Regions from separate parts of the Butyricimonas sp. BSD2780061689_150309_C8 genome, predicted to be linked through region 2. Evidence: riboswitches for the same ligand, from Rfam matches in the RefSeq annotation. Region 2 holds a riboswitch; each other region holds the start of a gene.

Region 1 (4,290 bases), on a different contig from region 2:
TTTGTCCAGATTCTCGTAAGTTTCTCGGGAAGTGACCTTGTTGGCTTCGTCTTCCGGTGTTAGGGGTAATTTCTTTGACTCTATAACGTTACGGAGGTCATTGATATACCCGTTTACGGAGATGTTACAGTACTTTCCCGCATATTCCGTGTTGAAAGCGTAGTAATTCGATTTCTCCGGTTTCAGATCGGGGTTCCCGATAACGACGGTTAATTTTCCTTTCTTGGCAGATTCCTTATAATAATAGAGGTCCGTCAACAAGGGAGCCTTGAATCCGGCTGCGTACGAGAGCCTGAAGTTGAAATTTCCTAGGCTGTACATGGCTGAAAGTTTGGGCGTAAACTGATTCTTGAATGCCTCGTGGTAGATGTAACGGAAACCGGGTACTAATTGGAGTTTTTTGAAAAGACGAATTTCGTCTTGTGCATAAAGAGCCAGCGTATAGACATCTTTACTCTCCGCCAGATCGGTGGGATTCTTTAAGTAGTCCTTGATGTACTCGGTTCCAATGGAAATTTTGTTGTACTTACCGATCTTGAATACTCCTTTTAGGTTGGCAGATAAGTAGCGTTGACGTTTGGTCAGGATTTCATCTCCAACGTGGGTGGTAGTGTCGCCCTTGGACTCGATGGCACGGGTGTATACTTTGTAGTACTCGTAGTTGTTGGCGTTGACATCCAAGCTAATATAAGCGGAATTACCAAACAGATATTTTCCCCCCAATCCCACGGCGTAGTTCTCGTATGACATATCATAGTCGAATCCGGAAAGGTCTTTAGCATCCTTGTTCACGGGACGGTCGAGTTCTTTGGTAAAGTAACTTCCTTCCACGTACAAGTTCAGATTTTTTGATGGATCGAAGGCAAAACGTTGGTTCACGATGTCCGAGTGAAATTTATCAGACACTTTGCGACGGGTAGGTACACTATCTTCTGTGATATTACTGAGTTGCCAGCCGTCAGATTGGCGCCTTTGATAAGAGGTTGAGGACGAGAATTTGCCAGCGTTGATGTCCGCGTTGACGTTCTCGATAAAACTGCCCTTGCCTCCTAATCGGGTCGTGGACACGATGTTCAGGGCGTCATGCGGCTGATCTGTGATAATGTTGATCACTCCCGCAATAGCGTCCGATCCGTAGAGGGAGGAGGCTGCACCTTTAAGGACTTCGATTCGTTTTACCCTACCCATGTCGATTCGGGAGAGGTCAACGTAACCGGAAATATCTCCGGTCATTTTCTTCCCGTTCACGAGAACAAGGATATAATCTCCTTTCATTCCGTTAAGGGTCATGTTTGTACCCATAGCTGTTGGTCGGAAACTAAACGAGGGATTTAGCATCACGAGGGCATCCTCGATGGTGGAGATTCCGCCTTTTTTGATGTCCGAGGCTGTCATGACCTCGACGGGGACTGGCGAGTCCTTTAATTTTCGGTGAGTTCCCGTTCCCGAAACAACGACTTGATCGAGGTTGATCAGTGATGTTTTCAGTTGGAACAGAATGTCACTTTTGCTACTACTGACTTTTATGGAACTGACTTCGTAACCGGAGTAACTGGCCCGGAGCGTGTAGGTACCGTCGGGAACTTTTTCGAGGACGAATTCGCCCTTGTTGTTCGTGGCGATTCCGATGCTTGTTCCGACTAATCGTACATTGGCCCCGATAAGTGCTTTCCCGCTTTTTGCATCGATCACTTTCCCTCTCAACGTGATCTGCCCTAGCGAGACGCTTGCCAAAGTCAGCATGAATAATGTAGTCAGTACTACAATTCTTTTCATTCGGGTTAAGTTTTAAAGTTTATAATAGTATTCCTGGCCCCGAGAATACGCTATTACCTGTGTTTGTCTCGGCAGGTCTCCTGACTACGCCTAAGAAAGATACCTTCCCGTCCTTACGAACAGTGGTGTAAGAACCTTTCTTTGAATCTCCTCGTTAGGGAGAAACGGGCATCACAGTAGCGGGCACTGTACCGGATTCTAACCGGTTTCCCTCTTGTATGTTAATTGAGCATTAACACATCACCTAAGACGGCACAAATGTATATATTTTTTGACAAAAGGTTACGGTTGGATGAGAAAAATGATACCGGGAGAAGGTATAGAGATTCGTTAGGGACATTGTTGGAGTTTTTATTATAGGGATTGGTTGTCAGTTTGTTATGATGATTGAATTATGGAAATAAAAAAATCATGTTGAAAAAGTATAATATAAAAAAATATATTACATTCGCGCCATGTTTTGGTGCGAAGCCTTCGGTCATGGAGGTGATGCTTAATAGGGAATCCGGTGTGAATCCGGGACTGTACCCGCAGCTGTAAGTTCCTGTACAAGGGATTTTGTACTTCAAATGTCACTGGTTATAAACTGGGAAGGCAACAAAATCCGGAACAAGTCAGAAGACCTGCCGAACTAGATAAACCATAGCTTTCGGGAAAAAAAGCGAGAGGGAAAAAGATGGATTTTACCTTAAACTCATGTTGCCCAAAAGACTATGTTAATAATGCTTATTCATTATTAATATATAGTTGTATGAAAAAAGTTGTTGTATTAGCATTGTTGCTGTTTGTGTGCGTCGGTTCGCTTTTCGCTCAAGAGAACGATAAGCGAAAGAAAAAGAGTATCACGGACTCTTTATTCCGTATCGATCAGGTGGATGTGATGCAGAAAAAGAAGAGGATTGATTTGTTGGGATTGGATGTGCCTTTACGTTTCGTTCCGATAACGGTGAGCAAGTTGTCTAGCCAGATGCTTGACCGGAAGGGAATTGTTGATCTGATGGATGCCGTTAAGTTTTTGCCGGGAATTGTAGCGAAAGACAAGCAATACGGGCAGTTTCAACAGTTTTCTATTCGCGGACAGGGGAGTGCGGTTGTTATGATTGACGGGATTCGCGATGAGCGGACGTTGAATAATAACGTGCCTTACGGGGATTTGGCTGCCGTGGAGTCTATCGAATTGTTGAAAGGACCCGCCGCTATTTTGGCCGGACATTCGGCTATGGGCGGAGTGTTGAATATCGTGCGCAAGAAAGCGTCTCCCGATTTTTCGGCCAACGCTCGTATCAGTTATGGTAGCTGGGATGAGAGACGGGCTACTCTTGGTTTCGGGGGAAAACTTGTGGGACCTCTCGAATATCGTGCCAATATCAATTATTCAACGGGTGACGGATGGCGTGAGGTGAATGCAAATCGTTTTTCCGTGTATGGTGTTTTGGGAGCTGATTTAGGAAAGTGGGGACGTATTGATGTGACCGGTAGTTATGCCGATGATGATTACACGACCGAGATCGGGGCTGCACCCGTTATGCCCGGTGATATGTTCTACGTGGACGGAGACAAACCGTACGCGCTGAAGGGGGATCGCCACCCGGAGGCGGATTACCGCGAGGTTTATAATGACTTTGCCAATAATTACATGAAACGGAAAGTATGGGATATGTCTGTGTCATACGTTTACCAGATCACGGATTGGATGAAGTTGAAAGAACGTTTTTCCTATTTCCACAGTGATTTGGATTATCATTGTATTGAGGGGCTTTCTTATCGTACCTCTAAGGATCCGATATATAAATGGTATTATTATAAGTCAGAAGACGAGAAGGTGTATGTTGACTTGGATACGGTTCAACGAGGAAATGCTGCCCGTCAGAATCCGTTGAATTTTAACCCGGACCACAAAAACGTGAATAATACGATCGAGTTGACCGGGAAGTTCGAGACAGGTTCCGTGTTACATAACTACACGTTGGGATGGACGTACAATTGTTTTGATTTCGCCCAGTATAACGGTTATGGAGATGACGATTTGTGGGGGCCCGGTTTGGATGCACTTTTGCCTGTGCGGGACCCGCATATCGTGCAAGGATGGTGGGACACGAAAGTTTCAGCCGTTTCTCTGCGCACGGAGAGAACGCATGGAATTTATTTGCATGACGTGATCGAATTCAATGATAAATGGAAGATGATGGCCTCGGGACGTGTGGATTTGTATAGCCGGAAAACATCAAGTGCTACGATTGATGACGGGAAACAGAAATATGAAACGAAGAACAGGAAAGAATGGAAAGAGGTGGAGACCTCGGCATTCACGTATCGGGTGGGTGTCGTGTATTTCCCTATGCCTGAATTGTCATTCTACGGTTCTATTTCTTCTTATTTCAATCCTGTAACCACAACATATAGTCCTACCGTGATGTATTTGGACCGCAAGGGTAACGAGTTCAATCCTGACGAGGATGGGGGCGAAGTGTTCAAGCCGGAAAAAGGGTATTCCACGGAAGTCGGTGTACGTTA
Region 2 (4,290 bases):
GAAATGATGATGATTTTATTATCTTGGCTCAAGATGATGATTATCTGGATTTGAGTGAACCGCTATATGAGGTGTATATGCTAAATTACCCGCTTCGCGTGGTTCACCCGGAGGGAGAATGTAACGAGGAAATGGAGCATGTACTGGAAGAGTTGACAATGGAAGAAGAGAATGATAAGATTGATCCCCGCTGGGATGAATTGAGGAAATTAATTAATAATAACTAAATAAAACTAGAGAGAAATGGCACATCCTAAACACCGAATCTCTAAACAGAGAAGGAATAAAAGAAGAACTCACGATAAGGCAACGGTTCCTGCAATAGCAAAGTGTTCAAATTGTGGTGCTGCAGTTCAGTATCATACTGTATGCCCGGAATGTGGGTATTACAGGGGTAAATTGGCTATTGAGAAAGCAGTTGTTGCATAATTTTGATGCAATGATAAAGATTGCCTTAGATAATACAGCCCCCTGTACTAGGGGGCTATGATTGTATATAGGTGTCTGATTCTATTATTCAATTTGAAAATTTTTATTTTATGGAAAGGCCAAGAGCGGTAATCACAGGGGTAGGAGCGTATTATCCCGACTATATTCTAACTAACGAGGAGTTGAGCCGGATGGTAGATACCACAGACGAATGGATCATGACTCGAATCGGTATAAAAGAGAGACGTATTTTGCGGGATGCCGGTAAAGGCAGTGCTTACCTCGGGGCCAGAGCGGTGGAGGACTTGTTTCGTAAAACAGGTTTGAAACCGGAAGAAGTTGATTTATTGATTTGCTGTACGGTTACGGCCGACATGCATTTCCCTGCTAACGGGAACGTGATTTCCGATATGGTGGGAATAAAGAATGCTTTTAGTTTTGATCTTAATGCCGGATGTTCCGGTTTCCTATATGGCTTGATCACGGCGACGCAGTACGTGGAGAGCGGGCGTTATAAAAAAGTGATTGTCGTGGGAGCTGAAAAGATGTCCGCGATTACGGATTACACGGATCGGGCAACTTGTCCTATTTTCGGAGACGCGGCTGCCGCCGTGTTGCTGGAGCCGACAACTGAAGATTTGGGGGTAATTGACCACATATTGCGTTCGGATGGAATGGGACGTGTTCACCTACACATGAAAGCAGGTGGCTCTTTGAAACCGCCAACCATTGATACGGTTTTAGCCCGGGAACATTATATTTACCAGGAAGGACAGCCCGTGTTTAAACATGCTGTATCGAACATGGCAGACGTGTCGGTGGAAGTGATGGAACGCAATAACTTGTCCTCGGAGGACGTGGCTTGGCTGGTACCTCATCAGGCAAACCTGCGTATTATCAAGGCTACCGGGGAACGAATGGGGTTACCCAAAGAGAAGGTCATGGTTAATATCCAAAAATACGGTAACACGACCTCGGCAACAATCCCGTTGTGTCTGTATGAATGGGAGGACCAACTGAAGAAGGGGGATAATTTGATCCTTGCTGCTTTTGGTGCCGGATTTACATGGGGTGCCATTTATTTGAAATGGGGATATACTCATAAGGGTTAGATTGTATCGATAATACGATATACGAGGCTGTTCGGTTATTTCCCGGACAGCTTTTTTTGATTTCAGAAGATGGGTGTAAGATATTTTAGCTGATTATTAGAAAATAATTGTTTTTTTCATTAAGAAATAAATTATTTTATATATTTGCGTCGATTTTGGTGAGTCCCATGCTATCTGCATGGGATGTAAGGGAATCCGGTGAGAGTCCGGAACAATACCCGTTGCTGTAATCTCTTTCCCGTTACACGGGAAATGCTTAGTCTCCTCATGCCACTGGTTCGTCCGGGAAGGCGACATAAGCGGAGAAAGTCAGAAAACCTGCCTAAATTAGATGTTTTTATTGTTCTCGGGAATAAGGATGATAAAAAGGAAAAAATAATAGCTATTGTTTTTATTAACAGTAACATTTATGAAGCCACGGATGTGCGTGATGTGTGCTGTCGTGTGGCGTTTATAATGTTTATGAAAAAATAATAAACATGAAAAGTATCTTATTGCTAGTATGTGGCGTACTTGTATTGAATTTTGCGCCAATGTCAAGACTTATGGCGATTCAACCGGAGGTGATGGCTGATACGGTGAAAACGGTGAAATTAACCGGAAAAGTCGTGGATGTTGAAACAGGGGAAGCAATACCTTTATCAACTCTCATGGTGAAAGAGTTAGGTTGGGGGAGTGTTTGCGATACGGAAGGAAAATTTAAAATTGACGTGCCTGCCAATCGTAAAGCAACTTTGACGGTTCGTTCTGTCGGGTATGAGACTCGTGAAGTTGATGTGGCTCCTGGAACGATCTCTGGGCTTGTTATTAAGCTGAAGAAGAGTTTGTTGGATTTGGACGAGGTGGTTATTACAGGTACGAGAACGGAAAAGGTGATTTCCGAGGCTCCCGTGATGACTCGTGTCGTTTCTGCCGAGGAGTTACAACGAAATGATTACGAGAGTATGATGGATGTTCTGGAGTACAATATTCCGGGGCTTCGTTTTAACGTGGACCCTCGCGGTAATAATATCCAGATTCAGGGATTGGAAAATAGTTACATCCTTATCTTGGTTGATGGGGAGAGGTTATCTCAGACTCCCGGGGGACCTATCGATTTCGATCGGCTGAGTACGTCCAATATTAAACGGATCGAGATTTTGAAAGGTGCGGCTTCTGCTCTTTACGGGTCAAGTGCCATGGGTATGGTTGTGAATATTATCACGGATTCTCCGAAACGCTCTTTGGAAGGCTGGGCAAAAGCTCGTTATTCTAAGTTTAATGATCTGCAGTTGGATGCGGGGATCGGGTTGGCTCACAAGGGATTTTTCTCCCAGACTCTTTTTCGTCGTAATTCCACGGATGGGTATGATCTTACGCCCGAAACACCCCAGTCTTACACGATGAATCCTTCACATGATATGAATATAGAGGAGAAGGTAGGATGGAATAATGAACGGACGAAAGTGGTGGCTTCAGCTTCTTTCTATTGGAATGAAGTAGAGAATCCTCCCAAGGGAGAATCTCCAACGCATTATCGCAGTTTAAACAAAACATTCCGGGCATCATTGGAGCATGCCTTCGGGGAAAAGAATAAGTTGTATGCGGTGTATTACGGAGATTTTTATACTCGTAAGACCGTGTATGATTTGATTGATCTTGCAGATAGTACGAATGCGACTTCTCACGAGCAGACAGCCCGTTTGACAGATATTTATAGTCCTTTGAAGAACGTGGAGATTGTTGGAGGAATTGAATGGAACTGGACTCGGAATTATAATAAGATGCAATACGGTAAGGAACAAACCGTGAGAAAAGTGAACGATGCGAATGTTTTCGTGCAGGTGGATTGGCAGATATTGCCGGAGCTGGATTTGGTAGGAGGTTTCCGTTACACGCACCATTCTGTTTTTGGTGACGCATATACCCCGAAAGTAAATTTGATGTATGCCCCGGGCAGTTTTAAATTCCGTGCCGGGTATAGTCGGGGATTTAAGGCTCCCGGCTTGACGGAGTTGTATTCTGATTTTGACATGGGAAGTGTGTCGCATAATGTTGGAAATCCAGATTTGAAACCGGAGTATTCCAATTATTTATCGGTTTCGGCGGAATATACTTACAATGGACGGTTGAATGCAAGCGTGGAAGGGTACCAGAACACGATAAAAGATAAAATTAATTCTTTTGTTATTGACGTGGAAGATCCGGAACCGGGACAATTGGGAGCGGAAATGCATTATGCAAATGTGGAGGCCGTGCGTATACGCGGGGCAGAAGGAACATTGACTTATTACCCGGTTAAACAATTGTTGCTGAGGGGAACTTATGCTTATACTGACGCGAGAGATCGGGAGACGGATTTGCAATTGTCCGGAAATTCAAAACACGCCTTGAATTTTACCACGACATTACGCGGTAAATTATTGAAACGGGATGGTTCTGTTTCTCTCTCCGGACGGTGGACTTCTAAGAAATTGTCACAGAGTAAATCCACTGAAACGGACGATAGCGGTCAAGAAATAGAGGTGATTCGTGAAAATACAAAACCGGCTTATAGTCTTTGGAAATTGGTGGCCCAATATACGCCTTGGCAAAAGAAGTTTATGAGGTTGACGTTAACAGGCGGAATTCAGAATTTATTTGATTATACGGACACGGAACATTACACGACGTATGATGCCGGACGTCGATTCTTCGGTTCCGTGATATTCCGTTTCTGACAACATGAGAATCTTTAACTTAATATTGATATAGAATGAAAAAGTTTAAT
Region 3 (4,290 bases), on a different contig from region 2:
GGTTAATTCCAGCGCCACTAAATTCTTCACGTCCCGCGGGGCAATCCGGTAGGCCTCCCGTAAGTAAATCCGAGCCTGTTGCATCTGCTCCACCCTAGTGGAATAACAACTTCCCGCAGTCAACAATACTTTCGAACGAAAAAAATTAGGTAACCCCATAGACACCTTTACCAAAGAATCAAACGCAGGCGATAACATCACAGAGTTCTCCAACTCCCTGCACAATTCTGCTGTTTTCGCTTTCTCATTTTTCCGACAAGAAGACAACAAAAACAAAATTGTTATCCCCATGCATATTATGATTACAACTCGTCTCATTCCTGCTAATTTCGTTCTGCCACACCTATATTAATAACTTACATCTTATCGGGTACGTTTTTACAAGAGGTAAAAATCCATATTTTCCATGAAGGTTACAAATTTTCTCCCACATTTTTTCTTTTCACATACACGATAATAAACCCGATCAACACTTGAGAACAGGTTTTATATCCCACCTATCGAACAGATACCCCCCCCACACAAGGCATATCCACCACACTCAATTGGATAAAGACGATTCAACTCGTCTATATCTCAGCTTTATGTCGGCTATATCCCATAAACTGGAGATTATAACAATTAATCAAAGATTAAAACACGTGAATATCTGCAAACTTGTTCTTGCTAGTTGGTTTTACACGCGAAATTCCTTTCTGCATATTTTTTGGTTTAAATAATTTTATCCTTACCTTTATCTTTTGATTAAGTAATTTACTCATTAAAATAACAATTGCTATGCAGACAATTGATAATTACAACTTTAAAAACAAGAAGGCGCTTATCCGCGTAGACTTCAACGTACCTTTAAATGAAAAGTTCGAGATCACGGACGACACCCGTATGCGGGCAGCCGTTCCCACGATCAAGAAAGTGTTGGCGGGAGGAGGTTCCGTAATATTGATGTCTCATCTCGGACGCCCGAAAAACGGACCGGAAGACAAATTCTCATTAAAACATATCCAGAAACACCTGGAAGAACTGTTAGGTGTACCCGTGAAGTTCGCCGATGACTGCATCGGGGAAAGTGCAGTAAAAGCTGCAGCAGACCTGAAACCGGGAGAAGTTCTCCTGTTGGAAAACCTTCGATTCTACAAAGAAGAAGAAAAAGGAGACGAGAATTTCGCTCAAAAACTGGCATCTTTAGCCGACGTTTGGATCAACGATGCCTTCGGGACAGCCCACCGGGCTCACGCATCCACCGCTGTTATCGCCAAATTTTTCCCGAATGACAAACTATTCGGATACGTCATGCAAGGAGAATTGGAAAGCGTGGATAAAGTAATGCACAACCCCACCCGCCCGTTCATGGCCATCATGGGAGGCTCCAAAGTTTCATCCAAAATCGATATTATCATGAACCTCATGGACAAGGTGGATAACCTCATCTTGGGGGGTGGAATGACTTACACGTTCAAAAAAGCACTGGGCGGTCATGTCGGCAATTCCATCTGCGAGGAAGACAAACTCGACCTGGCTCTTGAAATCATGAAACTAGCCAAAGAAAAAGGTGTAAATCTTGTATTGGCAACCGACACTGTCGCTGCCGACGCTTTCGACAATAACGCCAACACCCAGATCGTTCCATCCATGGAAATTCCCGATGGATGGGAAGGCTTGGACGTCGGCCCGGAAAGTATCGCGGCCTTCACCAAAGTCATCGAACAATCCAAAACAATCCTTTGGAATGGCCCCGTGGGAGTATTCGAAATGCCTAAATTTGCCGTGGGAACCAAAGCCATCGCTGATGCCATCGTGAAAGCCACTGCAAACGGCGCCTTCTCCTTAATCGGGGGTGGCGACTCTGTTGCCGCCATCAACCAATTCGGCTTGGCCGACAAGGTTAGCTACGTATCCACCGGAGGTGGTGCCCTGCTCGAATACATCGAGGGGAAAGAGTTACCGGGAATCACGGCTATTCGAGGAAAATAAACTTCACCAAACATCATAATCGTGACCGGAGCAAATTCCGGTCACTTTTCTTATATAGAAAATTTCTTCTTTGAGACTTTACCACCATTAAATCATTATTACCTATTCTCTCGAATTTCTACACGTCTCCATCAAGACCTCATTAACAAATTAACGGACTAAGCTTTTTTACATCCATTAAAAAATTACAGAAAAAAAGTAGGAATACAATTATATTTATATACCTTTGTGACGTCATGGTGATCTCTTCCCCCTGCAAGGGAAAAGATTGAATAGGGAATCCGGTGAAAATCCGGGACTGTGCCCTCAGCTGTAAGTTCTTAAAAAGGTTTTCGCATTCTAATGGTCACTTTTTCAACAAGAAAAGGGAAGGCCGCGAATTCCGGAACAAGTCAGAAGACCTGCCTGACAAAATATAAATCCGTTACTCTGGGGATTTGGGGTAAAGGAGATGTGCGAAGTTATTCATAAAAATAAAATTGTGTTGACGTCCCCCGGGATGGAACATTATGAACAAAGGAGCATTACAGCGTGAGTATATTTATACTGACGTAATTAATTCTTTTTCAACGAGAAAAAGAAAATGTTTCTCTATGATGGCAACGAGAGACAGCGAATGTTACCCCTTCAACGGCAAACATACGCCTCGATCCTCTGTATCCTTTCCCTTCTCACTTTCTTCCCTTCAAATTCTCCCTTGTAACAGACAGCAAACGGCTTTTATTTACTGCAATTTTTCTTTATTCAAAATATTACAACTAATAAAATATCAAAGATCATGATGACAAAAGAACAGTACATTGAGAGTCTCAGGAAACTAAACCTGAAGGTCTATTTCATGGGAGAACTAATCAGCAACCCCGTAGATCACCCGATGATCCGCCCGTCCATGAATTCAGTGGCCATGACTTATGAATTGGCTGAAAAAGATGAGTACAAGACGCTCATGACGGCAAAATCCAATCTTACCGGAAAAACAGTTAATCGTTTCTGCCACCTGCATCAAAGCACCGAAGACTTGATCAACAAGGTAAAGATGCAACGTTTAGTCGGACAGAAAACCGGGGCTTGTTTCCAACGCTGCGTTGGAATGGACGCCTTCAACGCCATTTACTCCACCACTTACGAAATTGACCAAGCTCATGGAACGGAATACCACAAACGTTTCATAGAGTACTTGAAATATGTACAAGACAACGATCTCACTGTCGACGGGGCTATGACCGATCCGAAAGGAGACCGGGGTCTTTCTCCATCACAACAAGAAGATCCGGACCTATATCTTCGCATCAAGGAAGTACGCCCGGACGGGATTATCGTTCGCGGGGCCAAAGCTCACCAAACCGGGGCAGTCAATTCCCACGAACACTTGATTATGCCGACCGTAGCCATGAAAGAATCCGATAAAGACTACGCTGTTTCATTTGCCGTGCCTTCTGACGCGGAAGGCGTACTCATGATCTACGGACGCCAGTCCTGCGATACCCGCAAAATGGAAAAAGATGCGGATCTCGACTTGGGAAATTCACAATTCGGTGGACATGAAGCTCTCGTGATATTTGACGATGTATTCGTCCCCAACGAGCGAATTTTCATGTGCAAAGAATACGAATTTGCAGGCATGATGGTAGAGCGTTTTGCCGGTTATCACAGACAATCCTACGGGGGATGTAAAGTCGGTGTAGGGGATGTACTTATCGGTGCTGCCGCTCTCGCCGCAGACTACAATGGAGTACCTAAAGCCAACCATATCAAGGACAAGCTCATCGAAATGATGCACCTCAACGAAACCCTTTACTCGTGCGGAATCGCCTGCTCGGCAGAAGGAGAACCCACGTTGGCGGGCAACTACCAGATCAATTTGCTACTTGCCAATGTCTGCAAACAGAACGTGACTCGTTTCCCGTATGAAATTGCCAGACTCGCGGAAGATATTGCCGGGGGATTAATGGTAACCATGCCTTCAGCCCAAGATTTAAGAGACCCGTATATCGGTGGATATGTAAAAAAATACCTGCAAGGAGCCACGGGGACTGACACTGAAAACCGGATGCGTATTCTTCGCCTGATCGAGAACATCACGCTCGGGACCGCGGCGGTAGGCTACCGCACGGAATCCATGCACGGAGCCGGCTCCCCACAAGCACAACGAATCATGATTGCCCGGCAAGGAAACCTCGAAAACAAGAAAGAATTAGCAAAACAAATTGCCCGGATCGATGAAAGTAAGAACCGGAAATAATCAAGACCCCACGACTCTGTGGAAGCACCTGGAGGAGATCATAAAAACACACATTCGCCCTCTCCTCCAGGACCACG

What was found. Region 2 has a riboswitch for cobalamin ahead of I2I33_RS00580 (TonB-dependent receptor). Riboswitches for the same ligand answer to the same signal wherever they lie in the genome.
Region 1: linked by a shared signal. The riboswitch ahead of I2I33_RS04630 (TonB-dependent receptor) and the one ahead of I2I33_RS00580 (TonB-dependent receptor) in region 2 are both predicted to bind cobalamin.
Region 3: linked by a shared signal. The riboswitch ahead of I2I33_RS04925 (4-hydroxyphenylacetate 3-hydroxylase family protein) and the one ahead of I2I33_RS00580 (TonB-dependent receptor) in region 2 are both predicted to bind cobalamin.

Annotation. Positions count from the first base shown of each region.
Region 1 covers NZ_JADMSV010000003.1:36,051-40,340, reverse strand. Annotated here, with positions in the region: gene I2I33_RS04630 (TonB-dependent receptor) at 1-1,776, opposite strand, end outside; cobalamin riboswitch at 1,829-2,039, opposite strand; cobalamin riboswitch at 2,221-2,422, shown strand; gene I2I33_RS04625 (TonB-dependent receptor) at 2,528-4,290, shown strand, end outside.
Region 2 covers NZ_JADMSV010000001.1:173,090-177,379, reverse strand. Annotated here, with positions in the region: gene I2I33_RS00595 (YceD family protein) at 1-227, shown strand, start outside; gene rpmF (50S ribosomal protein L32) at 244-429, shown strand; gene I2I33_RS00585 (beta-ketoacyl-ACP synthase III) at 540-1,541, shown strand; cobalamin riboswitch at 1,681-1,882, shown strand; gene I2I33_RS00580 (TonB-dependent receptor) at 2,021-4,240, shown strand; gene I2I33_RS00575 (HmuY family protein) at 4,276-4,290, shown strand, end outside.
Region 3 covers NZ_JADMSV010000003.1:111,210-115,499, forward strand. Annotated here, with positions in the region: gene I2I33_RS04915 (tetratricopeptide repeat protein) at 1-291, opposite strand, end outside; gene I2I33_RS04920 (phosphoglycerate kinase) at 778-1,971, shown strand; cobalamin riboswitch at 2,192-2,395, shown strand; gene I2I33_RS04925 (4-hydroxyphenylacetate 3-hydroxylase family protein) at 2,750-4,213, shown strand; gene I2I33_RS04930 (NifU family protein) at 4,191-4,290, shown strand, end outside.